Regions from separate parts of the Erwinia psychrophila genome, predicted to be linked through region 3. Evidence: predicted binding sites of a transcription regulator. Region 3 holds the regulator's gene; each other region holds the start of a gene.
What was found. Region 3 encodes sigma-54, which starts transcription at its own class of promoters, with help from an activator protein. Its sites were predicted from a motif close to GTTGGCACANNTTTCGCTNT; they were not measured.
Positions count from the first base shown of each region.

Region 1: a site for sigma-54 is predicted at 7,455-7,474, ahead of AAH446_RS16755 (gamma-glutamyltransferase family protein). Genes of this name have one in related genera too.
Region 2: a site for sigma-54 is predicted at 7,479-7,498, ahead of glnA (glutamate--ammonia ligase). Genes of this name have one in related genera too.

Region 1 covers NZ_JBCHVB010000007.1:199,863-209,916, reverse strand. Annotated here, with positions in the region: gene AAH446_RS16790 (NCS1 family nucleobase:cation symporter-1) at 1-1,209, opposite strand, end outside; gene AAH446_RS16785 (GntR family transcriptional regulator) at 1,352-2,071, shown strand; gene hpxA (allantoin racemase) at 2,068-2,808, shown strand; gene puuE (allantoinase PuuE) at 2,843-3,802, shown strand; gene hpxZ (oxalurate catabolism protein HpxZ) at 3,851-4,225, opposite strand; gene AAH446_RS16765 (AtzE family amidohydrolase) at 4,231-5,631, opposite strand; gene hpxX (oxalurate catabolism protein HpxX) at 5,628-5,816, opposite strand; gene AAH446_RS16755 (gamma-glutamyltransferase family protein) at 5,829-7,415, opposite strand; gene hpxU (MurR/RpiR family transcriptional regulator HpxU) at 7,606-8,445, shown strand; gene AAH446_RS16745 (transporter substrate-binding domain-containing protein) at 8,718-9,503, shown strand; gene AAH446_RS16740 (amino acid ABC transporter permease) at 9,513-10,054, shown strand, end outside.
Region 2 covers NZ_JBCHVB010000009.1:7,333-17,386, forward strand. Annotated here, with positions in the region: gene yihA (ribosome biogenesis GTP-binding protein YihA/YsxC) at 1-373, opposite strand, end outside; gene yihI (Der GTPase-activating protein YihI) at 925-1,455, shown strand; gene hemN (oxygen-independent coproporphyrinogen III oxidase) at 1,730-3,088, shown strand; gene glnG (nitrogen regulation protein NR(I)) at 3,204-4,613, opposite strand; gene glnL (nitrogen regulation protein NR(II)) at 4,621-5,670, opposite strand; gene glnA (glutamate--ammonia ligase) at 5,923-7,332, opposite strand; gene typA (ribosome-dependent GTPase TypA) at 7,767-9,590, shown strand; gene yihX (glucose-1-phosphatase) at 9,728-10,054, shown strand, end outside.
Region 3 covers NZ_JBCHVB010000005.1:237,554-247,607, reverse strand. Annotated here, with positions in the region: gene mtgA (monofunctional biosynthetic peptidoglycan transglycosylase) at 467-1,183, shown strand; gene npr (PTS phosphocarrier protein NPr) at 1,229-1,501, opposite strand; gene rapZ (RNase adapter RapZ) at 1,498-2,352, opposite strand; gene ptsN (PTS IIA-like nitrogen regulatory protein PtsN) at 2,461-2,946, opposite strand; gene hpf (ribosome hibernation promoting factor) at 3,098-3,385, opposite strand; gene rpoN (RNA polymerase factor sigma-54) at 3,408-4,838, opposite strand; gene lptB (LPS export ABC transporter ATP-binding protein) at 4,887-5,612, opposite strand; gene lptA (lipopolysaccharide ABC transporter substrate-binding protein LptA) at 5,612-6,160, opposite strand; gene lptC (LPS export ABC transporter periplasmic protein LptC) at 6,132-6,707, opposite strand; gene kdsC (3-deoxy-manno-octulosonate-8-phosphatase KdsC) at 6,704-7,270, opposite strand; gene kdsD (arabinose-5-phosphate isomerase KdsD) at 7,287-8,273, opposite strand; gene AAH446_RS14200 (calcium/sodium antiporter) at 8,288-9,268, opposite strand; gene mlaF (phospholipid ABC transporter ATP-binding protein MlaF) at 9,494-10,054, shown strand, end outside.

The sequences.
Region 1 (10,054 bases), on a different contig from region 3:
ATAGAAATCACAAAGCAGAATGCCAAACAGCGGCCCGATAAAGGCGCCCAGCACGTCAAGCGTATAGTGAATCAGTTCTGGTGACTGGAAAAGATTCCAGGGCGTCAGTAAAACGGAGCCCACGGCAGCGATCATTCCCCCGGTGCGGAAGCTGATGCGCTGCGGCGAACAGTTCGAAAAGTCGAAGGCCGGAGAGACAAAGTTGGCGACGATATTAATGCCGATAGTGGCAATAATCATCGTCAGCAGCCCAATGGCAACCGCCACATCGTTGCCCACCAGGCTAACGGTTTCAATCGGGTCGGTGATCATGCGGCCAAACAGCGACTGCGTACCGGAGACAATCACCACCGTCACCACGGAAAAGAGCAGGAAATTGAACGGCAGGCCCCAGCGGTTGCCGCGCCGGATTTCGTCCATGCTTTTACCGTAGCGGGAGAAGTCACCAAAGTTAAGCAGGGGGCCGGAGAAGTAGGAAACCACCAGCGCGGTCGCGGTGATCATCTGCCACGCCTGCTCGCTGCCGGAAAGCGACTTGCTCGCAAGGGTGAAAGAGATGCCATCAAAACCGGTTTTGTATACAATCCAGCCCGCCAGCGCCACCATCACCACATAGACGGCGGGCCCGGCAACATCAATAAAACGCTTAATAGCGCTCATGCCGTGCCAGAACACCATCGCCTGGGCAAACCACATAAAGCCAAAACAGATCCAGCCAAGCTGGGAGAGGCCCAGCCAGGAACTCTGGGTCATTGGGGCGAGCGCTGGCCAGAACTTGAGAGAGACGAGCATCAGCGCATTGGCGGCCAGGTAAGTCTGTATGCCGTACCAGGCGAAGGCGATCAAGCCACGGATCACCGCAGGAATATTCGCCCCAAAAACGCCAAACGCCTGACGGCAGATTACCGCATAAGGCACCCCCGCCATCTGACTCGGTTTCGCCACCAGATTTGCGCAAATCTGAACGATGCAAATCCCGGCCAGCAGGCAGAGCAGCACCTGCCAGCTGGCCAGACCCAGCGTGAAAAAGCTGGCGGCGACCACATAGCCTCCCATGCTGTGCACGTCCGACATCCAGAAGGAGAAAATATTATACCAGCTCCAGCTTTGGTGGCGCGTCGGGGCGAGATCCTCATTACACAGCCTTGGGCTGTAGTGGGCGCGGGCTTCAGCCGACGCCGCCGGTGAGACACTTTGACTATTTGGCATGAAACCTGCTCCTCTTTTGATTGACCCGCATTCGGGTTAAGGAAAGCAGTGCAGGATCCAGGCCAGATATGATTTTTTGTATACAAGAATTGAACATCATGTATACGATCCAGGACGACATTGATGTGTAGTGGAGTGGGTGATGATAAGTAAAACCGGCCTGAAAACGGCCTCTGACCTGACGGACAGGGATGAAGCGATCTATCAGGCGCTGCTGTCCGCCATCGTTGAGCATCAGCTTCCGCCCGGCAGCCGGCTGCCCGAAGAGGCGCTTTCCAGCGTCTTTGGCGTCAGCCGCACCGGTATCCGCAGAGTGCTTCAGCGCCTTGCGGTAGTGCAGATGGTGATCTTGTTGCCCAGGCGTGGTGCGCAAGTTGCCACGCCATCGGTTGAAGAGGCGAAGGAGATCTTTCAGACCCGCTCGCTTATCGAGTGTGCCAATCTGCCGCATGTACTGGCCCGCTGCCGGTCGCCGCATCTGGCCGCGCTGGAAAATCTTATCCGGCAGGAGCAGCAGGCGCATACGGATGGCGACGGCCCCGCCGCCATCCGCCACTCTGCGGCCTTTCATATTCAGCTTCAGGCCATTGCGGGCAACCAGGTGCTCACTGAAATGGTGACGCGCCTGACCCAGCGTTCTTCACTGGTGATTGCGGCCTGGGGCGCGCCCTGGCAGCAGGGATGTCGCTGTCACGATCATGAACGACTGACGACGCTCATCAGGGAAAAAGCGTGCGGCCCGCTTGCTGACGCAATGCGGCAACATTTTGAGCATATTCTGGCCAGCCTGCGCTTTGAACGCGGGGGAGAGACGGTGCCGGACTTCGCCAGCTTATTTGCAGCAACGGGAGTTAAAGGATGAAGGAAAAGCAGATTATTCAGGTGATCAATCCCAACGTCAGCGCAGCCATGACCGAAACGATAGGCGCCGCCGCCCGCGCGGTGGCTGGACCGCAAACGGAGATAGTTGCGGTAAATCCGTCACAGGGAGCGCCGTCGATTGAGGGGCACTTTGACGAAGCGATCGCGGCGATCGGCGTACTTGAGCAGATAAAAGCCGGGCGTGAGCAGGGTGTTTGCGGCCATGTCATTGCCTGCTTTGGCGATCCCGGCCTGCTCGCCGCCCGCGAGCTGGCGCAGGGGCCGGTTATCGGTATTGCAGAGGCCGCCATGCATATGGCGACGATGGTGGCGACGCGCTTCTCTGTCGTCACCACGCTGCCGCGTACCCTGATTATTGCCCGGCACCTGCTGCGGCAGTATGGCTTTGAACATCACTGCGCCGCGCTGCACGCTATCGACCTGCCGGTGCTGGCGCTGGAAGACGGCAGCGGCCTTGCGCAGCAAAAAGTGCGTGAACGCTGCCTGGCGGCAAAAAAAGAGGATGGCAGCGGCGCAATTGTTCTGGGCTGCGGCGGGATGGCGACGCTCGCCCGCGAACTGACCTTCGAGCTGGGGATCCCGGTCATCGACGGCGTAGGCGCAGCGGTGAAAATGGTGGAATCCCTGGTGGCGCTGGGTTTAACGACCAGTAAGCATGGTGATTTAGACTTTCCCGTCCGAAAAAGCCTGTCGGGTCAGTTTGACCGCCTAAACTAAAACAATAAAACGGCCCGACAACAGGACCCTGAAAATGACAGAAGCTAGCGAGAAGAAAGAGTACAGTTTTAATAAAAACTATCCCCGCGACCTGCGCGGCTATGCAGGCAACCCGCCGGATGCGGCCTGGCCGGGCCAGGCGCGGATCGCCGTGCAGTTTGTGCTTAATTACGAAGAGGGAGCCGAAAACAGCGTGCTGCATGGCGATACCGGCTCCGAGCAGTTCCTGTCGGATATTATCGGTGCGGCGAGCTATCCCGACCGCCATATGTCGATGGAGTCGCTGTATGAATATGGCTCCCGGGCCGGTTTCTGGCGCATCCATAATGAATTTTGCAAACGCGGGCTTCCGCTGACGGTATTTGGCGTGGCGATGGCGCTGGCCAGAAACCCTGATATCGTCGAGGCGATCAAACAGGCTGACTATGATGTGGTCAGCCACGGCTGGCGCTGGCTCCACTATCAGGGGATGGATGCCAGGACCGAGCGGCAGCATATGCAGCAGGCGGTGGATACGCTCAGCGATCTTTTTGGCAAGGCGCCAACGGGCTGGTATACGGGACGAGACAGCCCGAATACGCGCCGGCTGGTGGTGGAGCAGGGCGGTTTCACCTACGACAGCGACTACTACGGCGACGATCTGCCGTTCTGGATGCCGGTCACCTGTCAGGATGGCACGGTAAAATCACACTTGATTATTCCCTATACCCTGGACGCGAACGATATGCGCTTCGCCACGCCGCAGGGGTTCAATACGGCTGACCAGTTTTACACCTATCTGAAAGACAGTTTCGACGTGCTTTATGAAGAAGGGGAGACATCGCCCAGGATGCTCTCTATTGGCATGCACTGCCGCCTGCTTGGCAGACCCGGTCGTTTCCGGGCGTTGCAGCGTTTTCTGGATTATCTCCAGCAGCACGATAAGGTATGGATCTGCACGCGCCAGCAGATTGCGGAGCACTGGGTGGAAACGCATCCGGCACCACAGGCGTAACGCTCGCTGCATGTTACCCGCTGCCGCTTCCCTGCGGCAGCGCCAGGCTCAGCTCATCAGGCTGACCTGGGCCGCAACTATCCGCCAGCCGTCGGGCAGCCTGACCCAGGTCTGCTGCTGGCGGCCCGTTTTTTCACTGCCTTCCCGCGTAAACTCCGTACTGCATACCGCATAATCTTCCCCAAAAGTGACAATGGTCGTCTTACGCAACTGTCGCATCAGGCCAGCAGCGGGACGTGAGGCGCGAAACGCCCGGATCTCACCGATGCCATACAGATTTTCACCGGCACCCAGCCGCACGGTACGCTCATCATGCCAGAACAGCTCATCCAGCACCGCCGTATCGTTGCTGACCAGCGCCGCTTCATAGCGATAAAAGGCCGCGGTGACCTCGGCCACAATCGCCGGAAGATTAATCTCCATCGTTTTCAACGTAACGCCTCCAGATTCGCGGGCATCGCTTGCGCAATGCCCATTTTTTCCAGTGTCCAGGCGACCCGCAGGCACGCCTCCTCGCGGAAAGGCGCTGCAATCAGCTGTAAGCCAATCGGCAGGCCGCCCGCCTGTAGCGGAACCGTGGTAACCGGCAGGCCGAGAAAGGAGATCGGCTGCGTCAGCATACCCATGCTGGCGCGGGTCGGCAGATCGGTATTGTTAATACGCATGGTTTCCTGGCCCACCAGCGTGGCGCTTTGCGGCGTGGCGGGGGCAATAAGGACGTCAAACTGCTCAAATAGCGGCAGCACCTGCTGCCTGAAGTACTGACGAAAACGCTGCGCCTGCACGTACCAGGCGGCGGGGATCATCGCGCCCGCAAGCAGACGCTCACGCGACAAAGGTTCAAAGAGATCGGGTGAATGCTGCAACGCCGGAAGATACTGGTTGCCCCCTTCAGAAGCGCTGATGATAAAAGCGGCGCTACGTGCCAGCGCGGCGTCGGGCAGCCTGACCTCATCCTGCACGTTAAGCGCTTTGGCCGCCACCGCTACGGCAGCGCGCGCCTCATCGCTGCACCAGGTCTGAAAATAGTCGCCGAGGACGGCGCAGCGCACGCCTTCCGCTCCCTGTCCGAGAAGAGCGTGGGTAAGGTGAACGGGTTTTTCAGCCTGAAAGCCATCTTCAGGATCGTGGCCCTGAAGGGCATCATAGACCGAGGCGAGATCCTCAGTCGTACGGGCAAAAGGACCGATATGGTCAAGGCTGGCGACAAAAGGGTGTGTACCGCCGCGCGAGAGGCGACCAAACGTCGGCTTGAGGCCGAAAATGCCGCAGAGCGAGGCCGGCACCCGCACAGATCCGTTAGTATCGGAACCCAGCGAGAAAGGGACCAGCCCGGCGGCAACTGCCGCCGCCGATCCTCCCGACGAGCCGCCCGCTATGCGGTTAAGATCGTGAGGATTCCGGGTAGCGCCGTAGTGGCTGTTTTCGGTGGTGAAGCCGTAAGCATAAGCATCCATATTCAGCATGCCGGAGAGCATCGCCCCCGCGCCTGCCAGTCTGTTGACCGCCCAGCTATCACGGGCAGCGGCAGGGCGATCGCTGAATAAGCGGGCGCCCGCCAGCGTTGTCTCTCCGGCAACGTCAAACAGGTTCTTCACCGCGTAAGGGATTGCCGCCAGCGGCGGCAGTTCCTGCCCCGTTTTGCGCATACGATCGATACGATCCGCCTCGCTGAACAGACGATCCCGGGTAATGTGCGTCCAGGCATTCAGCGCCGGATTATGTTTCTCAATCCCGTCCAGCGTCTGCTGGGCGATTTCACGCGCGCTGATTTCGCCATGACGCAGCGCGGCGCGCAGCCCGGCAATGGAAAAAGTGGCGAGGTTCATGCTTTATAAATCCCCGCCACTTCCTGACGATCGTCCAGTGGGAAAGCCATCAGCGGTTCTGCCATGGCGGCGATGCGGGTAAACTGAACGTGCAGTTCGGCCCGTCGTTCATCATCCAGCGTGACGCCCATAACCTGCTCCATATGTACCAGCCAGGTTGCCCAGTCGGGTGAGGTGTGTGTCATATTCTTCTCCTGTTAAAAACCGGCAGCGCTGCCGTTGCTGCGGGGATCGCATGCGCCTTCCAGCATGCCGTCAGCGTGGCGGACAATGGCGCCCGCATGACCTACGGCCTCGCTGAAGTCGGGTAATTTCTCCACCTCATGCCCCATCGCCCGTAGCCTGTCGAACGTTTCCTGAGAAAAACGGCCTTCCAGCTTCAGCGAGTCGGAGGTCTGGCCCCAGGTACGCCCCAGCAGCCAGCGCGGCGCGCTCACACATTGCTGGAGCGGGAGTCCCTGCACCACATGGCGGGTAAAGATGGCGGCCTGCGTCTGCGGCTGACCGTCGCCACCCATCGATCCATAGACCATCGTCCGGCCGTCGCGCAGGCGGGCGGCGGCCGGGTTCAGGGTATGAAAAGGCTGTTTGCCGGGGGCGAGCGCCAGCAGATGATCGGGATCGAGGCTGAAGGCCGCGCCGCGGTTCTGCCAGGTCACGCCGGTGCCGGGCAGCACCACGCCGCTGCCGAACTCATGATAAATGCTCTGAATAAAAGAGACGGCCAGGCCGCTGCTGTCCACCACGCCCATCCAGACCGTATCGCCCGGTCCCTTACCCTTTCCCCAGGGCGCAGCCTGATTGTCGTCAATCGTGGCCGCCATGGTGGCCAGCACGTCAGAGTCGAGCAGCGTCTGCATCTCCTCCTGCATATGGCTCGGATCGGTGATGTAGCGATCGCGAAGGCTGAACGCCAGCTTGGTGGCTTCGACGATGCGGTGAACGGTTTGCGCCTCATCCGCTTCCGCCATATTCAGATGGCGGGTAATGCCAAGGATCGCCAGTGAAACCATGCCCTGAGTCGGCGGCGTCATATTAAATACTTCGCCATGCTCATGCTGAATGCGCAGCGGCGTACGGCGGCGGGCTTGATGCTGGTTAAGATCCGCAAGCGTAATGGGCATCCCCAGGCGGGCCATCTCAGCGGCAAAGCGTCCGGCCAGCGGGCCACGGTAAAAGCTCTCCAGCCCCTGAACGGTTAATTCTCGAAGGGTTTCGGCCAGCGCCGGCTGAGTGAAGCGGCTGCCTGCGCGCGGGAGTTCACCGCCGGGCAGAAAAGTGGCGGCAAAGCCGGGCTGATCGAGAAGTTCATGATATTTGCTGGCGGTCGCGTCTGCCTGGGACTGGGTAACTGGCATGCCCTCCGCCGCATAGCGGGTGGCATCAGCGAGCAGCCGGGAAAGCGGCAGCGTGGCACCGTTCCGTTCTGCGGAAATCGCCAGCGCTTCCGCCCAGCCGCTGACGGTGCCCGCCACGGTCAGGGCAGATTTCGGCCCGCGATGGGGGATCTGCTTCGCCCCGCCATAAAAAGAAAAATTGGCCAGGGCGCCTGCGGCACCGCTGGCGTCAATCGCAACCGGATCGCCTTCTGGCGGCACAATCAGCCAGAAACCGTCGCCGCCCAGGCCGTTCATATGCGGATAGACCACCGCAATGGTCGCGGCAGCGGCCACCATCGCCTCAATGGCGTTGCCGCCTTCACGTAAGATCGCCAGCGCGCTCTGGCTGGCCAGATGATGGGGCGCCACGGCCATGCCACGCGGCGCAATATGACTTTGGATCATGCCAGTCTCTTTTATTGGTTAAGGGAAGAGAGCTTAATTAAAGCAAGAGCTGTTCCAGTTTGTCTGAAGGATCCGTGAAAGGGTGCAAAAGAGAAGCGGAAATGAGGGCCGTCGCCCGGGCCTTTTTTATCTTCCGGCACGTTATTTGTATATGCTGAAGCACCTGAAACAAAAGTTACAAGGCCAGCGTATGAAGCAGCTTGATGAGCGTCTGAAAAGCCACTATCCGCAGCTCTCCCCGCAGGAGCAGCGCGTCGCCGATTTTATTTTTGACCACTTTAACGATCTGATCAGCTACAACAGCGCCGAACTGGCGCGGCTAAGCGGTGTGTCAAAGGCCACGGTCAGCCGCCTGTTTAAACATCTCGGCTATGACAAATATAAAGATATGCGTGACGAGCTGCGCACGCTGCGTCAGAGCGGCATGCCGCTTACGGATAACCGTGACGCCGTGCAGGGCAACACGCTGCTGGCCAGGCATTACAAGCAGGAGATGGCTAATCTGACCCGCTGGGTGAACGATCTTGATGCGGCGCAGTTTAACGAGGTGGTCCGGCAGCTTGCCGTCAGTAAACGCATCTTTATTGTCGGGATGCGAAATTCCTATCCGCTGGCGCTGCACCTCCGCCAGCAGCTGCTTCAGGCGAGGGGCGACGTTCAGGTTCTGCCGCAGCCGGGGCAAACCTTGTCGGAGGAGCTGGTGGCCATCTCGCCGGAGGATACCGTAGTGGTGCTGGCCTTTCGCCGCCGTCACCGCCTTGTCCGGCCGCTGCTGCTGCATCTGCAAAACGCGGCCATCCCCACGCTGGTCATCTGCGAACCCGAAGCGCAAAGCGTACTGGCGCTGGCCCGCTGGCAGCTTTGCGCACCGCTGGACAGCGTCTCGGCCTTTGACAGTTACGGGGCAGCCAACAGTTTGATTAATCTGCTGGCAAACGCGCTATTGCATCAGTTATTAAGCGAAGGCCGCCAGCGCATCCATCAGATTGCTGAACTCTATGGCCATCTGGATGAGCTGGAACAGCGCTGATGGGGCACCATTTTGGTGCTTTGCCTTCTTTTGGACGCTTTTCTGCCAGCCCGTCAGGCCGCTTTCAAGCCGCGATTAGTCCGATAGCGAAAATGTTGCTCAACAAAGACAGCCCAAACTTCTGCGGTTAACCAGAGGGTTTCTTTCACTTTCTCAGCCGCAGAATAAGGCTGGCAATAAATTTACGCCCTCAACCACCCCGCTGGCACATTAGTTGCAAATACTCCTGTCAGGAATCTTTCGTTTCATATTGATTAACCGGGGTAGAGAAAATGAAAAAAGTATTACTGGCAATCGTGGGCGCGGCGCTGATGCTCTCTCAGCTACCTCATGCTGTGGCGGACGGCCTGCAGGATATTCAGAAACGCGGCGTGCTTCGGGTGGCGATCCCGCAGGACTTCCCACCATTCGGCTCGGTCGGCACCGATCTTCAGCCGCAGGGCTACGACATTGATATGGCGAAGTACCTGGCGCAGGAGATGAAACTTAAGTTACAGCTGGTGCCGGTAACCAGCGCCAACCGCGTCCCCTACCTTCAGACGGATAAAGTGGATTTGGTGATCTCAAGCCTCGGCAAAAACCCGGAGCGCGAAAAAGCGATCGCCTTCAGCCGCGCTTATGCGCCGTTCTTTCTCGGCGTCTTCGGCCCGAAGGATGCCACGCTGACGGAGGCCGCAGCGCTGAGCGGTAAGTCAGTGGGCGTAACGCGCGGCGCGGTGGAGGACATGGTGCTCAGCAAAGTGGCGCCGGAAGGGACCGAACTGAAGCGCTATGAAGATAACAACACCACGCTGTCGGCCTTTCTCTCCGGTCAGGTGCAGTATGTGGCTACCGGCAACCTGGTCGTTGCCGCCATCGCCCGTCAGAACCCAGAAAAAGCCCCGGTCGCAAAATTTATGCTGAAAGACTCTCCCTGCTTCATCGGTATGCGTAAGGGTGAACCGGCGCTGAAGGCGAAGGTTGATGCGCTGATTGAGCAGGCTATTGCCGACAAAACGCTTAACGGACTCTCTGAAAAATGGCTGAAAGCGCCGCTGCCTGCGAACCTCGGCGCGTAAGGGCGGGCAATGATGGATCAACTCGATTTTGCCGCGCTCTGGCCTTACTGGCCTGAACTGCTGGCCGGTCTCCGGGTCACTATTCAGCTTACCGTGCTGGCGACGCTCGGCGGCGTGGCGCTGGGGATTCTGGGTGCTGCGCTGCGTAGCGGTCGCCCCTCGCTGGTAAGCCGCCTGTGGGGAGGTTACGTTGAGCTGATCCGCAACACGCCCTTCGTGGTGCAGCTGTTCTTTATTGTTTTCGGCCTGCCGAATCTTGGCCTGAAGCTGACGGCTGGCGAGGCCGCGCTGCTGGCGATGCTGATCAACCTCGGCGCCTACAGTACGGAGATTATCCGCGCGGGTATTCAGGTGACGCCGAAAGGGCAGTGGGAAGCGGGGCGCGTGCTTGGCCTGACGCACAGCCAGACGTTTCTGCGCGTGGTGCTTCCCCCCGCGCTGAAGCGGATTTATCCGGCGCTGGTCAGTCAGTGCATCATCGTAATGCTGGGCTCATCGGTGGTATCCCAGGTCTCTTATGAGGAGCTGACTTTTGCTGCCAACCTGATCCA
Region 2 (10,054 bases), on a different contig from region 3:
GATCTTTTAGCGGATGGCGGATATCCATCAGGACAACCAGCCCTTTCAGGCATTCGCGCATTTGCAGATATTCTGCCAGCGCACGCTGCCACTTGAGCTTCATCTCTTCCGGGACCTCTGCATAGCCATAGCCGGGGAGATCCACCAGCCGGTAACCCTCCGCGACCTGGAACAGATTGATCAACTGCGTACGCCCTGGGGTTTTACTGGTACGCGCCAGCGCTTTCTGGTTGGTCAGCGTGTTAAGCGCGCTGGATTTGCCCGCATTAGAACGACCGGCAAACGCAACTTCAATTCCGATATCGGGAGGAAGGTGGCGGATGTCAGGGGCGCTGGTGACAAAGTGAGTAACGTGATAATTCCAGCCAGGCAAAATAAAAACTCCAGATAAAAGGGCGATTGCGCAGAGTATACCCTGTCTGGAATGAAAGCGCCCAGCCGTCCGTTTGCCTGCCTGAATTTTGTCAGCGATTTGCCATTAGTTTTGACGGCGATCGCCGCTATTTTTTTTACGCCGTTAACAGAACAGAGCCGTAAAACATTGCGTTAACGATGGTACTGAAAAAATAACGGGAAAATTGCTTTCTTCACCTTGTGTGTCTGACGCTATGGTCTACAGTATCTGTCATAACCCGGGAGGGGTTACTTCAGGATGAAGTGCTCAGGGAGATTGGGATAGTGTGGAGCAGGGAAGGACGGTGCTGAGGGTGAAGCACGAAAAGGAAGGATCGCGTCCAGGCTGGACGAAAAGGCAACGGAAAACAGGGAGGTTGTGTGCTAAAAAGGATGCGGAATGAGTCAACCCTTCTCTGGAAGGGATGAAAAAAGGCGACAGGGTGACCTGCCGCCTTTTTTCTTTGTCCGCTTTCTGCTAGATTTCGCCGCAATTCTATACTGAATGATAAATCCCTGAGAGCAAAAACCATGAAGCAACCCGCACGCGCGTCCCTGGACAAAAAACCAGCCGCGAAAACTAAACGCAAAACGCGCGATGACGTCAACGCTGAAGCACGCGATCGTAAACGTGACAAAAAACATCGCGGTAATGCTTCCGGCAGCCGGGCTAATCCCGTTGTGCAGAATCAGAAAGGCAGCGGCGCGTCTGGCAGCAAAGATCCACGCATTGGCAGCAAAAAACCCGTGCCGCTGGTGGCTGAAGGTATCAGCAGCAAACCGGCCAAACCGGCGAAGGTGAAGCAGCCCGCTGAAAAGAAAAAAGTGGCTCTTTCTCCCCAGGAGGAGCTGACGGCCCTCGAAAACGACGAACGTCTGGATGCGCTGCTCGACCGCCTTGAGAATGGCGATACGGTATCTGCGGAAGAGCAGGCCTGGCTGGATGAGACGCTGGATCGTATCGACATACTGATGGAAGAGCTCGGCATTGCCCTGGACGACGGCGCAGAGGATGAAGAAGCCGAAGAGGATATGTATCGTCTGCTGAAGGGCGGTCAGTAACTATCACGGCCTGAAGGCAGATATTGAGGCAGCGCAATCTGGCGCTGTCTTATAAAAAAGGTTTCTCCGCTAATGAATTGGCCTGGATCAATTTTTGCGCTGATTCTGCTCTGCATGCTGGGCGGGTTATTTGCTAAACTTCGTCGCCTGTCGCGGCTGAAAGCCCGGTTGCGCAGAACCACCGCCCGTCCGCCCCTGAATCAGCACTCCCCCTTTATCCGACGGTCGGCCACCAGACGCAGACGCCTGCGAAGGAGTGACTATCGTGACACAGATGATTGAATGGGATCAGGGCCTGATCCAGAAGTACAATATTTCTGGGCCACGTTACACGTCTTATCCCACCGCGCTGGAGTTTCATCAGGATTATGATGAAGCCGCATTTATGCAGGCGTCGCAGCGCTATCCCGGTCGTCCGCTTTCGCTCTATATTCATATCCCTTTCTGCCATCGTCTCTGCTATTTCTGCGGCTGTAATAAAGTGGTCACCCGCCAGCAGCATAAAGCTGATGCCTATCTGGATGTGCTGGAGAAAGAAATCCTCGCCCGCGCGCCGCTGTTTGTCGATCGCACCGTCACGCAGATGCACTGGGGAGGCGGTACGCCGACCTATCTCAGCAAGGCGCAAATCACCCGCCTGATTGGGCTGCTTAAGTCACAGTTTCGCTTCGACGAGCGCGCTGAACTTTCTATTGAGGTCGATCCGCGTGAAATCGAGCTTGATGTGCTGGATCATCTTCGTGCCGCCGGCTTTAACCGGCTGAGCATGGGCGTTCAGGATTTCAATAAGGCGGTGCAGGAGAAGGTCAATCGCGTACAGGATGAAGAGATGATTGTGGCGCTGGTGGAGCGCGCGCGCAGGCTTGGCTTTACCTCGACAAACCTGGACTTAATTTATGGTCTGCCGATGCAGACGCCGGAAAGCTTCGCCTTCACGCTGAAAAAAGTTGCCGGGCTGAATCCGGACAGGCTGAGCGTATTCAACTATGCCCATATGCCGAACCTGTTTGCCGCCCAGCGTAAAATCAAGGAAGCCGATCTGCCGGATGCCCAACAAAAGCTCGACATACTTCAGCAGTCGATCGCCATGCTGACCGCCGAAGGCTATCAGTTTATCGGTATGGACCACTTTGCCCGGCCCGATGATGAGCTGGCGGTGGCGCAGCGGGAAGGAAAACTGCACCGTAATTTCCAGGGATATACCACGCAGGGCGACAGCGATCTGCTGGGAATGGGGGTTTCTGCCATTAGTATGATCGGCGACACTTACGCCCAGAATCAAAAAGAGCTGAAGGCGTACTATGCCAGCGTCGGTGAGCAACAAACGGCGCTGTGGCGGGGCGTGGTCCTTTCAGAAGATGACTGCCTGCGGCGGGATGTGATCAAAACGCTGATTTGCCATTTTGCGCTCAATTTTGACGATTTCGACGCGCGCGGCCAGGCTTTTACCGACTATTTCTCTGAAGATCTGGCGCTGCTAACGCCGTTTATTGAGGATGGGTTGGTGGAACGGCATGGGAAGGGCCTTCAGGTCACGCCTAAGGGACGTTTGCTGATCCGCAATATCTGCATGTGCTTTGATGTTTACATGCGCCAGAAAGCCCGTATGCAGCAATTTTCACGGGTCATCTGAAGAAAGGTAAAGCCCGGACACCGACACGCCATCTCAACTGTCGGGATCGTTCGGTGTCCGGCTTTATCTTTACGCGCGGCCAGGGGAAAGATAAGGCCGCGCGGCTTTGCCTCCGCTACTCCATTCCCAGCTCTTTCAGCTTACGGGTCAGGGTATTTCGCCCCCAGCCCAGCAGCCTGGCCGCTTCCTGCTTGTGCCCCTGCGTATGACGCAGGGCGGTAGTCAGCAGCGTACGCTCCATCTCCGGCTGCGCTTCCGACAGCAAATTTTGATGACCGGAACGAAGCGCGCGATCTGCCCACTGCGCCAGCAGCGTCGCCCAGCTGTCAGGCAGCGACTGTACCGGGTTGTCGGGCGTCGACGTTTCAAAGAGTTCGGGAGGAAGATCCTGGATCAGCACTTCCTGTCCGGCCGCCATTACCGTCAGCCAGCGGCAGGTATTTTCCAGCTGGCGCACGTTACCGGACCAGTGCAGCCGGGTCAGCGCCGTTTCGGTTTCCGGATGAAGTATTTTCGCCTCCACGCCCAGCTCCCGCGCCGCAACCTGTAAAAAATAGCGCGCAAGACGAGGGATATCCTCACGGCGCTCCCGCAGCGGCGGCAGATGGACGCGGATCACGTTCAGGCGGTGAAATAGATCTTCCCGGAACTTGCCCTCCTGAACGCGCAGCTCCAGGTTCTGGTGGGTGGCCGCGATGATGCGGACGTCCACCTTGACCGGCGCATAGCCTCCGACGCGATAAAACTGCCCATCGGCCAGCACACGCAGCAGACGAGTCTGGACATCCAGCGGCATATCGCCGATTTCATCCAGGAACAGCGTGCCGCCGTCGGCCTGCTCAAAACGCCCCTGGCGAATCTGGTTGGCGCCGGTAAACGCCCCTTTTTCATGGCCGAACAGTTCGGACTCAATCAGGTCTTTTGGGATCGCGGCCATATTCAGGGCGATAAAGGGCGCTTTTGCACGCGGGCTGTGCCGGTGCAGCGCATGAGCCACCAGCTCCTTACCCGTACCGGACTCGCCGTTGATCAGCACGCTAATAGAAGAGCGTGAAAGGCGGCCAATAATGCGGAAGACATCCTGCATGGCTGGCGCTTCGCCGATGATATCGGTGGTAGGACCGCTGACCGGCTGATTGCGCGGCTGCTGCTGCTCCTGATAGTGGCTGATGGCACGCTCAACCAGCGCAACCGCTTCATCAATATCAAACGGCTTTGGCAGATAGTCGAATGCCCCTTGCTGATAGGCGCTGACGGCGGCATCCAGATCCGAATGGGCGGTCATTATGATGACCGGGAGCATCGGATGCCGCTGTTTTATCTGCTTCAGCAGGGCCAGGCCATCCATACCGGGCATGCGAATATCTGAAAGTAAAACGTCCGGCGTCTTGGTAGCAAGGGCGGTCAGCACCTCATTACCGCTGTTAAAAGTGGCACAGCTTAAACCGGCTCCAGTGAGGGCGCGTTCAAGCACCCAGCGGATGGAGCTGTCGTCATCGACGATCCAAACTATCCCTCGTTGCATAGAAACCTCACTGGCGAATAGGCAGGTAAACCGAAAATTCAGTATGTCCGGGCCAACTGTTGAACTCTATTTTTCCCGAATGTTGATCGATAAGACTACGGGCTATCGACAACCCTAAACCCGTCCCGCCTTCACGTCCGCTGACCATCGGATAAAAGAGCGTATCCTGAAGCTGGGCCGGGATACCGGGGCCATCATCTTCAATATCAATACGCGCGACCAGGCGGTAGCGTACGCCGTGCAGCGTCAGCTGGAACGCCGTGCGGGTACGCAGCGTAATTGTCCCGCCTTCTTCCCCCAACGCCTGGAGCGCGTTACGTACGACATTCAGCAATACCTGTTCAATTTGATCCGGATCGTGCGGAAGTTCTGGCAGGCTGGGATCGTAATCTCTGACCAGCGTGACATTATCAGGCAGCTCCATCGACACGAGGTTAACCACCCGCTCGGCCACCTGATGAATACTTTGCGTGACGTGCATGCCCGGCTGCTGAGGGCCAAGCAGGCGATCGACCAGATTGCGCAGCCGGTCTGCCTGCTCAATAATCACGCGGGTATATTCTGTTAACGCGGGATCGGGCAGCGCTTTTTCCAGCAGCTGCGCGGCGCCCCGTAATCCACCCAGCGGATTTTTAATTTCATGGGCCAGCCCACGGACTAAATCCCGTGCGGCAACCTGCTGGGCATGCTGAATCTGTTCCTGACTGAGACGGCGTTGATTATCCATCGGTGCCATTTCGAGCAGGATTAACCCTTCGGGAAGACGCTGTGCCGTCAGCGACATAATATGCGCGCGGCTGTCCACCACAAGAGTCACTTCACTGTCTGTAAATCCCTGACCTGCATTCAGGCTCTCATGCATGACGTCGATATTTAACGAGAAATATCCCACCAGTTCCGGCAGCGGTGTGCCAAACAGCTTGCGAGAGCTCTGTGCCAGTAATTGCTGTGCCGCAGGGTTGGCGTAGTGAATCACCAACGCACTATCAACCAGCAAAATGCTGTTAAGCAGGGAATTGAGAATCTGCCCAGCATCGGGCGGCGTGCCTGTTGCCATACAGCGTTCTCCTGCACTCTTTTAGTGCATTATGAGGCGAGATCCGGGGATCGTCTTCCTGAACGATGAGGGCGTGGAGAAAAAAGCCCATCCGGAGATGGGCTGTACGTTTCCACGGCAACAAAATCCAGGCGGTTTTACGCGGCAGCAGGCTTTGGCCCGACTTTTACTTCTGCCTTAAGGCCTCTTCCGCCAGGGCGGGAGTACCTTCGGCCATTTTGCTGCGGCATAAACCTGCCGGGGACTACCTGATTAAACGCTGTAGTACAGTTCGAACTCGACCGGGTGTGGCGTCATGCGCACGCGGTCCATTTCAGCTTTACGCAGTTCGATGTAGGCATCGATGGTGTCATCAGTGAACACACCGCCGCGCGTCAGGAACTCGCGGTCTTCGTTCAGGGCGTTCAGCGCTTCTTCCAGTGAACCCGCAACTTTTGGGATCTCAGCTTCTTCTTCCGGCGGCAGGTCGTACAGGTTTTTGTCCATCGCATCGCCAGGATGGATTTTGTTGATGATGCCGTCCAGGCCAGCCATCAGCAGGGCTGAGAAAGCCAGATAAGGGTTAGCGGCAGGATCCGGGAAGCGGGCTTCAATACGGCGCGCTTTCGGGCTGGCCACAACCGGGATACGGATTGACGCAGAGCGGTTACGGGCGGAGTAAGCCAGCATCACTGGCGCTTCATAGCCAGGGACCAGACGCTTGTAGGAGTTGGTGGTCGGGTTAGCCAGGGCGTTGATCGCTTTAGCGTGTTTGATCACACCGCCGATGTAGAACAGCGCCATTTCAGACAGGCCGCCGTATTTGTCGCCCGCGAACAGGTTATTGCCATCTTTAGAAAGAGACATATGGCAGTGCATACCGGAACCGTTATCACCAAAAATCGGTTTTGGCATAAAGGTCGCCGTTTTGCCATAGGCATGGGCGACGTTGTGCACGACATATTTGTAGATCTGAATTTCGTCCGCTTTCTTCGTCATGGTATTGAAGCGGGTCGCCACTTCGTTCTGACCTGCGGTTGCCACTTCGTGGTGGTGAGCTTCAACAACCAGCCCCATCTGTTCCATGGTCAGACACATTGCAGAACGGATGTCCTGTGAAGAGTCGACCGGTGGTACCGGGAAGTAGCCGCCTTTCAGACCTGGACGGTGACCTTTGTTGCCGCCTTCGTACTCTTTACCGGTGTTCCATGCGGCTTCGATATCGTCGATCGCAACATGAGAGCCGGAAGTGGTGGCGCCAAAGCGAACGTCATCAAACAGGAAGAATTCAGGTTCCGGTCCAAACAGCACGGTGTCAGCGATACCGGAAGAACGCAGGAAGTCTTCAGCGCGTTTCGCGATAGAGCGCGGGTCGCGGTCATAGCCCTGCATGGTGCCAGGCTCGAGAATGTCACAACGGATGATCAGGGTAGAATCTTCAAAAAACGGATCGAGGACGGCGGTCGTTGCGTCCGGCATCAGAACCATGTCTGATTCGTTAATGCCTTTCCAGCCGCCGATAGAGGAGCCGTCAAACATTTTGCCTTCTTCGAAAAAGTCAGCGTTAACCTGGTGAGCAGGAATGGTGACGTGCTGTTCTTTGCCTTTGGTATCGGTGAAGCGCAGATCAACAAACTTGACTTCATGCTCGTTCATCATCGACAGAACGTGTTCAGCGGACATACTTAACTCTCCTGGATTTTGTCATTGTCGTCGTGGTTAGAGATCTTCACGGTGTACTTTGCTTATCTGGCTTAGTCATCCGATAATAAAGATCTCTGACAAGCTATCAACCGTCGTGGAAATGGCGTTTATCGCTTAAGTGATATAAAGCGAAATCTATGCCAACTTTTTCATTTGGCCCGAAAAGCGCTATGATACGCGCTCTCGTGAAACGCGAGCTGCACCACAATGGAAGTCGCGCACCATTATGGTGCCTCCAGGTGCCCGATGGGCACTAATTTGGTGCATTTTTTCGATGGAGTGCAATTCTTGCACTGTAAATGGCTCTGAAAGCAATCCTGACAGTTATCTTTAATTGAAATTTGTGATCCTGTTCAGTCCTTCGATTAATCCGTGTACAATAGCGCGCTATTTCTAATGCCTGAGGCAAAGCTGTGATCGAAAATTTGCGTAACATCGCCATTATTGCCCACGTTGACCACGGTAAAACTACCCTGGTTGATAAATTGCTACAGCAGTCCGGTACTTTTGATGCCCGTACTGAAGCAACTGAGCGCGTAATGGACTCCAACGATTTGGAGAAAGAGCGTGGGATTACCATCCTCGCAAAAAACACCGCCATTAAATGGAACGACTACCGCATCAACATCGTGGATACCCCAGGACACGCCGACTTCGGCGGTGAGGTAGAGCGTGTGATGTCGATGGTCGACTCGGTGCTGCTGGTTGTGGATGCAACGGATGGCCCTATGCCGCAAACCCGCTTCGTGACCAAAAAAGCGTTTGCTAATGGTCTGAAGCCGATCGTGGTCATCAACAAAGTTGACCGTCCTGGCGCCCGTCCAGACTGGGTTGTGGATCAGGTGTTTGACCTGTTCGTTAACCTGGACGCGACTGACGAACAGCTCGACTTCCCGGTTATCTATGCATCCGCGCTGAACGGCATCGCCGGTCTTGATCATGCCGAAATGGCAGATGACATGACCCCGCTGTACGAAGCGATCGTGGAGCACGTTTCCCCACCGCAGGTGGAAATGGACGCGCCGTTCCAGATGCAGATTTCTCAGCTGGACTATAACAACTACGTGGGTGTTATCGGCATCGGCCGCATCAAACGCGGTAAAGTTAAGCCAAACCAGCAAGTTACTATCATTGATAGCGAAGGCAAAACCCGTAACGGTAAAGTCGGCAAAGTGCTGACCCACCTGGGTCTGGAGCGTATCGACGCGACCGAAGCGGAAGCAGGCGATATCATTGCTATCACCGGTCTGGGCGAGCTGAACATCTCCGATACAATCTGTGATCCACAGAATGTTATGGCGCTGCCAGCCCTGAGCGTTGATGAGCCTACCGTTACCATGTTCTTCAACGTCAACACCTCTCCGTTCTGCGGCAAAGAAGGTAAGTATGTGACGTCTCGTCAGATCCTTGACCGTCTGAACAAAGAGCTGGTGCACAACGTGGCGCTGCGTGTGGAAGAAACATCCGATGCTGACGCGTTCCGCGTATCAGGTCGTGGTGAACTTCACCTGTCCGTTCTGATTGAAAACATGCGTCGTGAAGGTTTCGAACTGGCCGTATCCCGTCCGAAAGTTATCTTCCGCGAATTCGAAGGCCGTAAGCAGGAGCCATTCGAAAACGTGACGCTGGATATCGAAGAGCAGCACCAGGGTTCCGTGATGCAGGCGATGGGCGAGCGTAAAGCCGACATGAAAAACATGGATCCGGATGGCAAAGGCCGCGTACGTCTCGACTACGTGATCCCTAGCCGTGGCCTGATTGGCTTCCGTAACGAATTCATGACCATGACTTCCGGTACTGGCCTGCTCTACTCTACCTTCAGCCATTATGACGATATCCGTCAGGGCGAAGTTGGCCAGCGTCAGAACGGCGTGCTGATCTCTAACGGCCAGGGTAAAGCGGTTGCTTTCGCCCTGTACAGCCTGCAGGATCGCGGTAAGCTGTTCCTGGGTCACGGTGCGGAAGTATATGAAGGCCAGATCATTGGTATTCACTCACGTTCTAACGACCTGACCGTGAACTGCCTGACCGGTAAGAAGCTGACCAACATGCGTGCTTCCGGTACTGACGAAGCGACCACCCTGGTTCCAGCCATTAAAATGACCCTGGAGCAGGCTATCGAGTTCATCGATGATGATGAACTGGTAGAAGTGACGCCGCTGTCCGTCCGTATTCGTAAACGTCACCTGACGGAAAACGATCGTAAACGCGCTAGCCGCGGTCCTAAAGAGTCGTAATCGCCTCTGCAGGATGTAAAAAACGCTCTCCGGGTTCCGGAGGGCGTTTTTTTATGCCTGATGAAAACCCTTCCTCCTGTTCAGCCTCCACATTTACCGCTAGAGTGAATAGCTCACCGGCACAAAAGGAGATGACCATGCTGTATATCTTTGATTTAGGTAACGTCATTGTCGATATTGACTTCAACCGGGTTCTCGGAGTCTGGAGCGATCTTGGCCGGGTGCCTCTGGCAACGTTACAAAGCCGCTTCCAGATGGGGGAGGAGTTTGAGCAGCACGAGCGCGGCGAAATCAGCGACGAAGCTTTTGCCGCCAGGATGTGTGAACAGCTGGATATTGCCCTCAGCTTCGAACAGTTTTCTGCTGGCTGGCAGGCGGTGTTCGTTGGCGTCAGGCCGGAAGTGCTCGCGATCATGCATAAACTGCGTGAGCGGGGCGACCGTGTGGTAATTCTCTCCAATACG
Region 3 (10,054 bases):
GTCTCCGTCTTTCTGCTGAGTTTCACCGCAATAGCATCACCGTTAATGGAAGTTTTTACCTATTAATCAAAATAATCTCGCCGGTTATTATGGTTATATCGTTATAAATAAAAAAAGCTTCAGCATGACGGAATACCCAATAGAGACAATTTTGAAACGAGGGTTATCAGCAGTTATGTAAATATTTTCCGCCGGTACTGATAAGATATGTGAATCATTTTGTTTTAAAGCTGTTCGCCATTTTTTCTGACAGTTTAAGGAAACGTTAAGTTTCGCTTTTTAATGGAACCGATTCCTGATGCGCGGAAGTGATTGAAGCGGGAGGCGCATTTAGGTAATCCCCTGGAAATTTCATGGGTGTTATGGACATTCATCTTTTATCTGATGCTTGAAGCCTTTCTTTTAAAAAGGCAGGATTGATCACAGTTTTTACGGGAAATGATAAGACAGAAATGGAAAAAACGTTATGAGACGCCCTAAGAAAACGCGGCTAAAGCGCATCAGGTTCTGGCTGCTTTGCTGCCTTTCGGGCCTGGTGGGGGCGGGGATCGCTGGCATTGTGCTGTTCTCCTTTCTGCCGGTCCCCTTTTCCGCCGTAATGGCTGAACGTCAGCTGAGTGCCTGGTTTAGCGGTAATTTTAGCTATGTTGCCCATTCAGACTGGGTAAAGCGTGACGCGATAGCAGACTGGATGCCGCTGGCGGTCATCGCCTCTGAAGACCAGAAGTTTCCTACTCATTGGGGCTTCGACGTGCAGGCGATTCAGTCGGTGCTGGATAATGACGGCGGGCGGATGCGGGGAGCCTCGACGATCACTCAGCAAACGGCGAAGAATCTCTTTTTATGGGACGGACGTAGCTGGATACGTAAAGGGATTGAGGCGGGTTTGACGCTTGGCATTGAAACTGTCTGGACGAAGCGTCGTATTCTGACCGTTTATCTGAACGTGGCGGAGTTGGGGCCCGGGATCTTTGGCGTGGAGGAAGCGTCACAACGCTTTTTCCATAAGCCTGCCAGCCGGCTGACAATGTCGGAAGCGGCGCTGCTGGCCGCCGTCTTACCCAACCCGATTCGTTTTCGCGCCGATGCGCCCTCAGCCTATGTCCGGCAGCGGCAGCAATGGATCCTGCGCCAGATGAGACAGCTTGGCGGGGAAAGTTTTATTCAGAAGTACAAGCTGTAACAGCCTGTCGTGCCCCGGGCGTCGCCGCGCCCGGCGTTTCCGCAATCACTCCTCATCAAAACCGGCATCAAAAAGCTCAATCACCGCCCGTAGCGCGTTCTCTTCCTCCGGACCGTTCGCCTCGATTTCGATATGCCCCCCTTTTGCTGAATCCAGCATCAGCAGAGCGATCACGCTGCTTGCCTCTGCTTCAGTGCCGCTTTCGTTGCGCAAAAGGACTTCGGCATCAAAGCTCTGAACCAGCTCAAAAAGCTTCATCGCGGGCCGGGCGTGCATGCCCAGCTTATTTTTGATCTCTACAGTTTGCCTGACGGTCATGTTTTACGTTTTTCCAGCGTTCGGTGGCGAGACTGAACATTTTTACCGCGCGACCGGAAATAGTCAGCAAGCTGTTCCGCAATATAAACTGAGCGATGTTTACCGCCGGTACAGCCGATGGCAACGGTTAGATAGCTACGGTTGTTCGTTTCCAGCATCGGCAGCCAGAGTTCAAGATAGCTTCGCGTCTGGTAGATAAAGTTATGCACTTCGGTATGACGATCGAGGAAGGCGGCAACGGGCCGGTCCAGCCCTGTCATCGGACGCAGTTTCGGATCCCAGTGTGGGTTAGGCAAAAAACGGACATCAAAAACGTAGTCCGCATCGATGGGAATACCGTGCTTAAAGCCAAAGGATTCGAAAACCATCGTCAGCTCGCGTTCGCGTTTGCCTAGCAGGCGCGTACGCAACATCTCGGCCAGCTCGTGCACTGACATCTCCGACGTATCTACAATCAGATCGGCTCGCGAGCGCAGCGGCTCCAGCAGATCGCTCTCTTCGTCAATGGCGCTTTCCAGCGAAAGGTTCTTGCTGGAAAGCGGATGCAGACGGCGCGTGTCGCTGTAGCGACGGATCAGCGTGTTACGATCGGCATCAAGGAAGAGAAGCTGTGGCGAGAAGCTGTCCGGCAGGCTGGTCAGGGCCTTTTCAAAAATCTCAGGCGACTCGGGCATATTACGAACATCAATGCTGACCGCAGCAGACATATTGCGGTCGGCCAGTGAGTTCGCCAGTTCAGGCAGTAAAGCCACGGGCAGGTTATCCACACAGTAAAAGCCCATATCCTCCAGCGCGCGGAGCGCGACGGACTTGCCGGAACCTGAACGCCCGCTGACGATCATCAGCACCATGACTTATTCTCCTGAGTTACCAGTAAGCCGGGGAACCCCTGCGTCAGCACAAGGGTATCCGGCACACGCTTATTCATTTAATCAGCCGGCGTCTGCCGACGTGAAAGGTTAGTGACTCTCCTCCTGGCCCTCAGCCATGATCTCAAAGAGCTCCTCGTCGCTCTGCGCTGCCCGCAGACGACGACAGACGGTTTTATCGGCAAGGCGTCGGGCCACCAGCGAAAGCGTATGCAGATGCGTTTTACACTGGTCTGCGGGCACCAGCAGAGCGAACAACAGGTCGACCGGCTGATTATCGATGGCGTCAAAGGCGATAGGCTGATCGAGGCGTATAAAAACGCCAACCGCGCGCAGCGTATCTTCAACCAGCTTGCCATGAGGGATGGCAATGCCGTTACCGATGCCGGTACTTCCCATCCGTTCACGCGTCAGAATCGCTTCAAAAATCGTCTGGTGCGGAAGGTTAAGCTGCTTGGCTGCCAGCTCGCTGATGATTTCCAGCGCCCGCTTTTTACTCTGGCAGTGTACCCCGTTTCGGGTGCAGGAAACGCTTAGTACAGAGCCCAGTTCCAGTTTTAAGTCATTGTTCATCATAGGTTCACTTACGTGTTCACTTCCGCCTGGCCAGATGGCCTTCTTATTGATCAACGGCCCGTACCCTGTCAGCAGAGTACGGGCCGAAAATCTTCCGTCACCTTCCAGGGAGATGAGGGTGACGAAAAAAGAATCAATGTCTGAGTGAAATTTAGTGTTGTTTCAGTTTGTCTTTATGTTTGTTGAGCTGGCGAGTCAGCTTGTCGATCAGGCCGTCAATCGCCGCGTACATATCTTTATCTTCCGAGGTAGCATGCAGCTCTCCGCCATTTACATGCAGTGTGGCATCCGCGATTTGCGTGACCTTTTCCACTTTGAGAACAATGTAAACCTGATTTATCCGGTCAAAATAGTGCTCAAGCTTGGCAAATTTTGTCGTCACAAAATCCCGTAAAGGTTCAGTGATTTCAACATGCTGGCCAGTGATATTGAGTTGCATACGCTCTTCCTTATCTGTTCGTTCAGACCAGCTGTTTTCGCTGGTTTGAGGGCGGGATGGATAAAGACTCTCGGTACTTCGCGACGGTACGGCGTGCCACCATGATTCCCTGACTGGAAAGCAGGGCGGTCAGCTTGCTGTCGCTCAGAGGCTTGGCGGGATTCTCCGCCGAGATTAATTTTTTCACCAGCGCGCGTATCGCCGTGGAGGAGGCTTCGCCACCCCCCTCGGTGCTGACGTGGCTGGAGAAAAAATACTTCAGTTCAAATATCCCTCGCGGACTGTGCAGATACTTCTGCGTGGTCACGCGGGAAATGGTGGACTCATGCATTTCGACGGCGGTAGCGATATCCGCCAGCACCATCGGGCGCATAAATTCTTCGCCCTGTTCAAAGAACGCCTGCTGCTGCTCGACAATGCAGCGCGTTACCTTGAGCAGCGTATCATTCCGGCTCTCAAGACTTTTGATCAGCCATTTCGCTTCCTGCAAATTGCTGCGAATAAACTGGCTGTCGCTGTCGTTACGCGTACTGCCGCCCATGGCTGCATAGTGCTGATTGATTTTCAGCCGCGGCACGCTGTCTGAATTCAGCTCTACCGTCCAGCGATCGCGGACCTTGCGCACCAGTACGTCCGGGATAACGTATTCCGGCTCGCTGGTATTAATCGACTGGCCGGGACGGGGATCAAGGGTCTGAATCAGCTGCATGGCATTTTTTAACACGTCTTCTTTCAGACGGGTTACGCGCATCAGGCTGCGGAAGTCATGGTTCGCCAGCAGGTCAAGGTGTTCGCTAACGATAAGCGTAGCCTCTTTCAGGAAAGGGATCTCCGTAAACTGAGAAAGCTGGACCAGCAAACAGTCACGCAAATCGCGGGCACAGACGCCAACCGGATCGAACCGCTGTACGCGCTTCAGCACCGCCTCAACCTCTTCCAGCGCGATCTCCTCATTGCCGAGGCTTTCCTGAATCTCCTGCAAGCCTGCGGTCAGGTAGCCGGTTTCATCCACGGCATTCACTATAGAAGTGGCGATGGCACGATCGGTATCGCTAAACGGCGTCAGCTCCACCTGCCACATCAGATAATCCTGGAGCGACTGGGTGGTCTCGCCCTGATAAATGGGCAGCTCATCGTCGTGATAATCGGTTCCGGTTCCGGACGGAGTACCTGCGGTGTAGATTTCGTCCCAGGTCGCATCCAGCGGAAGTTCTTCCGGCATATCCTTTTGCTCAAGCGCTTCACGGGTATCGAGCGCTTCTTTTTCCTGATACTCGCGGGCGTCCACTTCCTCATGAATGTCGGTCTGTTCAAGCAGCGGATTACTTTCCAGCGCCAGCTGAATTTCCTGCTGGAGTTCAAGCGTAGAGAGTTGCAGCAGGCGGATGGCCTGTTGCAGCTGTGGCGTCATGGCAAGCTGTTGGCTAAGCCTGAGTTGCAAACCTTGCTTCATATTCAGGATACTAATTCCTCAAAATTCCCGGCTGGTCTGGACACCTTATCAGAGTCTGAACTCTTCTCCCAAGTAGACTCGCTTAACTTGTTCATCCGCCAGGATTTCTTCCGGCGAGCCGTGGGCAATCAGATGCCCCTGGCTGACGATATAAGCCCGTTCACAGACCGCCAGGGTTTCCCGCACGTTGTGGTCGGTGATCAGCACGCCAAGCCCGCTGTCACGCAGATGCTCAATGATCTTTTTGATATCGATAACGGAGATAGGATCCACCCCTGCAAAGGGTTCATCCAGCAGGATAAATTTAGGATTTGCCGCCAGCGCCCGCGCAATCTCTACCCTGCGCCGTTCACCGCCCGACAGGGCCTGGCCCATGCTGTTACGCAGATGCTCAATGTGAAATTCGTTCATTAACTCATTGGCGCGATCTTCACGCTGCTCTGCCGTTAAGTCGTCGCGAATCTGCAGCACCGCCATCAGGTTATCAAACACGCTGAGCCGGCGGAAAATAGACGCTTCCTGCGGCAGGTAGCCGATGCCCCGGCGCGCGCGCGCGTGAAGCGGCAGGATGCTGATATCTTCATCATCAATAATAATGCGGCCCGCATCACGGGGAACGATGCCGACGACCATATAAAACGTCGTGGTTTTTCCCGCGCCGTTAGGGCCAAGCAGACCCACGATTTCGCCGGATTTCACCTTCAGGCTAACATCTTCGACTACGCGCCGGCCCTTGTAGGCCTTCGCCAGGTTTTCCGCAATTAAAGTCGCCATTAGTTACTCTTTTTCTGTCCGTTTGACTGGGTGCCTTTGTCCTGTAGCTGCGAAGGCACCAGTACGGTGGTCACGCGCTTGCCGGAATCGCTGTAGGCCTGCATCTTCTGCTCTTTCACCAGATAGGTGATGCGGTCGCCCTTGACGTTGCTGTCCAGCTGTTCCAGATAGGCATTGGTGGTCAGCTCAACAAAATCTTTAGCCAGCTCATAATGCATTTTCTGCGCATGCCCTTTTACCGGTTTGCCATTATCCTGCATCTGATAAAAGGTAGCCGGGTTGCCATAGGCATCAATGATCGTCTTGTTACTGTCGCCATTAGGGCGGGTAACCACGACTTTATCCGCCGTGATCTTAATCGTCCCCTGGGTAACAATAACGTTGCCGGTAAAGGTGGCTACGTTACCCAGCATGTCCAGCGCCTGATTTTCCGAGTTCACATTAACCGGCTTGTCAGAGTCGCCCGTCAGGGCGAACGCAGGCAGGCTGGCCGCTAACAGCAGGCCGAGGGTCAGAAACTTAAGGTTGTTTTTCATTTTGAATTTCATAGGAGGTTTTGACCTTTTCAATCAACTCGGCAGTTTTCTTCCGTAAATTCCCACGCAGTTTCATCCCGGTAGAGTTGAAGCTACGGCCATAAAGCGTGACCTGATCTTCTGACGTCACATCCTGCGTCACCAGGTTTACAACAGCGTTATCGGTTTTGATCCGATCAATCTGAGCGTCTTGCGTCAGGCTATTGACCTCAACATGACCATACAGGTAGAGCATGCGATCTTTGGTTAGCTTGGCCTTATCCGCCCTGACGGACCAGGTAGGGATTTTGTTTTCGTCATAGGTCGTCATTACCGGATTATCGAACCAGCTAACCGCTTCTTCCGAGAAGTGGGTGACTTTATCTGATACCAGCTTATAGCTCAGTGCACCTTGTGGATTATAAACCACCGTATTAGATGTCTGACTGGTATAGGTCGGCTCAAGTTCATTGGCGGTGACCGGTGAGGCGTCATCGTCGGGGCCGGCCAGATTCCAGCCGATTAATACCAAGGCCACGAGGGCCAGCAATAGCGTAATCCAACGCCGCGTTCTACTCATACCGACTGCCCTTTGGCCTCATCGAACTTACCCTGTGCCATCAGGATAAGGTCGCAAATTTCTCTTACGGCACCGCGGCCACCCGCGATACGGGTCACATAATCCGCTCGGGGAAGCAGGACGGGATGCCCGTCTGCCACGCTGACGCTCAGTCCCACCTCGGCCATCACCGGCCAGTCGATCAGATCGTCACCAATGTAAGCGACCTGCTCCGGGCGTAACGACAGTTTATCCAGAAGTTCACGGAAGGCCAAAAGCTTATCTGACTGTCCCTGGTAAAGATGCGTAATGCCAAGCGTGGCGCAGCGATCTTCCAGCAGCTTTGCTTTGCGGCCGGTTATAATAGCGACTTCCACATCAGAGGTCAGCAGGCAGCGAATGCCATAGCCATCACGAACGTTAAATCCCTTCAGCTCTTCACCACTATTTCCCTGATAGATCACGCCATCTGACATGACGCCATCAACATCACAAATTAACAGCCTGATCTGGCTGGCGCTTGTCATGACTTTCTGGCTAACCGTGCCGTAACAGGTTTCAATCCCTTCCGCTGCACTACTCATTACTTTTGTTCCTTTTTTAAACCACACCTGCGCGTAGCATGTCATGCATGTGCACCACGCCCAGCAACTGATCGCCATCTGCGACCATAACGGCAGTAATATTTCGGCTTTGCATCAGGTTCAGCGCATCGACCGCCAGAATATTGGGGCGAACTCTGATACCGCCGGACGTCATCACGCTGGCGATACTGGCGTGCTGAATGTCGATACCCATATCAAATACTCTGCGCAAATCACCGTCGGTGAAAATACCTTCAATTTTCATTAAATCGTTGCAGATGACCGTCATTCCCATATTTTTACGCGTGATTTCCAGCAGTGCATCGCGCAGGGAAGCGTCACGACTGACGTGGGGGATCTCGTCACCGGTGTGCATAATATCACTGACGGTCAACAACAGCTTGCGGCCCAGCGCGCCACCAGGATGGGAGAGGGCAAAATCTTCCGTGGTAAAGCCACGCGCTTTCAGCAGGGCGACGGCCAGCGCATCACCCATCACCAGAGTGGCAGTAGTACTTGACGTGGGTGCCAGCCCTAAGGGACAGGCTTCCTGAGGCACTTTAACACAGAGATGAATATCGGCTGCACGACCCATTGCGCTCTCTGGCTTGCTGGTAATGCAGATCAGCGAAACGTGCAGACGTTTCAGAACCGGTATCAGCGCCAGAATTTCTGACGACTCGCCAGAGTTTGAAATAGCGATAACAATATCGCCCGCGCCGACCATACCCAAATCACCGTGGCTTGCCTCCGCCGGATGAACAAAAAACGCGGGTGTACCGGTGCTGGCGAAGGTAGCCGCCATTTTTTTACCAATGTGGCCTGACTTGCCCATTCCCATAACCACTATTTTACCCAGACAGTGAGAGATAAGCTCACAGGCCTGGGTAAAGTCATCGTTAATATACTGATCGAGCTGTTCAAGACCCTGACGTTCAATATTCAACACTTCTTTGCCGGCCCGTATGAAATCAAAGCCTGGCTCAATGTTAGTCATTGCCATTTTTTCTCATCCTTTTACCAGAAGGTGGCCTCAGGCATCCAGTACAAGACTGCTACCCAGGCAATGAATCCGCAAAGCAGCAGCGCACCCGCAGGGCGGCCTATATTACGGCTGCGTTGTAAACATAAAAGCGCAAACAGGGCGCTGACGCCGAGCATGAGCCAGTAATCGCGTGCAAAGGCATGGAAATCCACCCTTCCCGGATGGATAAGAGCGGGCACGCCCAGCACGATGGCAATATTGTAGATGTTGGAGCCAATCAGGTTGCCGATTGCAATATCATCTTCGCCTTTCAGCGCGCCCGCGATAATGGTGGCCAGTTCGGGAAGGCTGGTGCCTACCGAGATAATCGTCAGGCCGATGACCAGTTCGCTAATGCCAAAATAGTCAGCAATGACGGTGGCGTTATCGATGATCATCCGGGTCGACATCGGCAGCATGACCAGGGCGACAGCCAGCCAGAGAAAGGCAACGGTGTTACCGGTGTCGTCGCTGGGTAATTCCGCCAGCTGTTCCCGCGTCAGAGAATCATTATTCTCCCGTTCGGCGCGACGGGCGATTTTAATGATAAAAAGCAAATAGCCCGCCGCAAACGCGATCAGCGCGAGGCCATCGTTGCGGCTCAGCGTGTCGTCAAACAGCACAATGCCGCAGAGCAGCGTCACCAGCAGCATTAACGGCAGTTCTCGTCTGAGCAGATTGGAGGTAACGTTAAGAGGATGGAGCAGGGCCGCGCCCCCTAAAATCAGCAGAATATTTGTCATGTTCGAGCCGATAACCGTACCGACAGCAATATCCATCTGCCCATGGGTCGCCGCCGAGAACGAGACAATCAGCTCGGGAAGCGACGTTCCTATGCCGACCACGGTCATACCGATGATTAACGGGGGGATACCTGAGGCGCGACAGAGAATGGCGGCGCTGTAAATCAGGCGATCGGCACCATATACCAGCAGGACCAAACCGATAATCAAGAGTGCTGTAGCTACGAGCATGAAATGTCCTTTGAACGGGTATAATCGTCGGCTTGCCTTGCGCGACGTTTAAAGCAAGGGCGAAAGGGATAATGGGCGTGATTTTGACGGTCTGAAAGCAAAAAGTAAAACTTATGCCAACTTTAGCCACGTCTCGGGAACAAGTTTCTGTAAAAGTGTTCTGTCGGGTGCTTATAGGCTACCATCGCAGAGAAATTATCTGCCTGTATATGTGAAGGGGTAACTATGGGTAAGACGGAAACGAATCTGGTTGATGTCCGCAACGTCAGTTTTGCCCGCGGCGATCGGCCGGTTTTCGATAACATTTCGCTTACGGTGCCAAAAGGGAAAGTCACCGCCATTATGGGTCCCTCCGGTATTGGAAAAACAACGCTGCTGCGTCTAATCGGGGGACAGTTACGACCCGACAGCGGAGAAATCTGGTTCAACGGTGAGAATATCCCGAGCCTCTCCCGCTCGCGTCTGTATGAAGCGCGTAAAAAGATGAGCATGCTGTTTCAGTCGGGCGCGCTTTTCACCGATCTGAACGTGTTTGACAATGTGGCCTGGCCGCTGCGGGAACATACTCAGCTTCCCCCACAATTACTGCACAGCACCGTGATGATGAAGCTTGAAGCCGTGGGCCTGCGCGGCGCGGCGATGCTGAAGCCTTCCGAGCTTTCTGGCGGGATGGCCAGACGTGCGGCGCTGGCCCGTGCTATTGCGCTTGAGCCGGAGCTGATTATGTTTGATGAGCCCTTTGTTGGTCAGGATCCGATTACAATGGGGGTGCTGGTTAAGCTTATT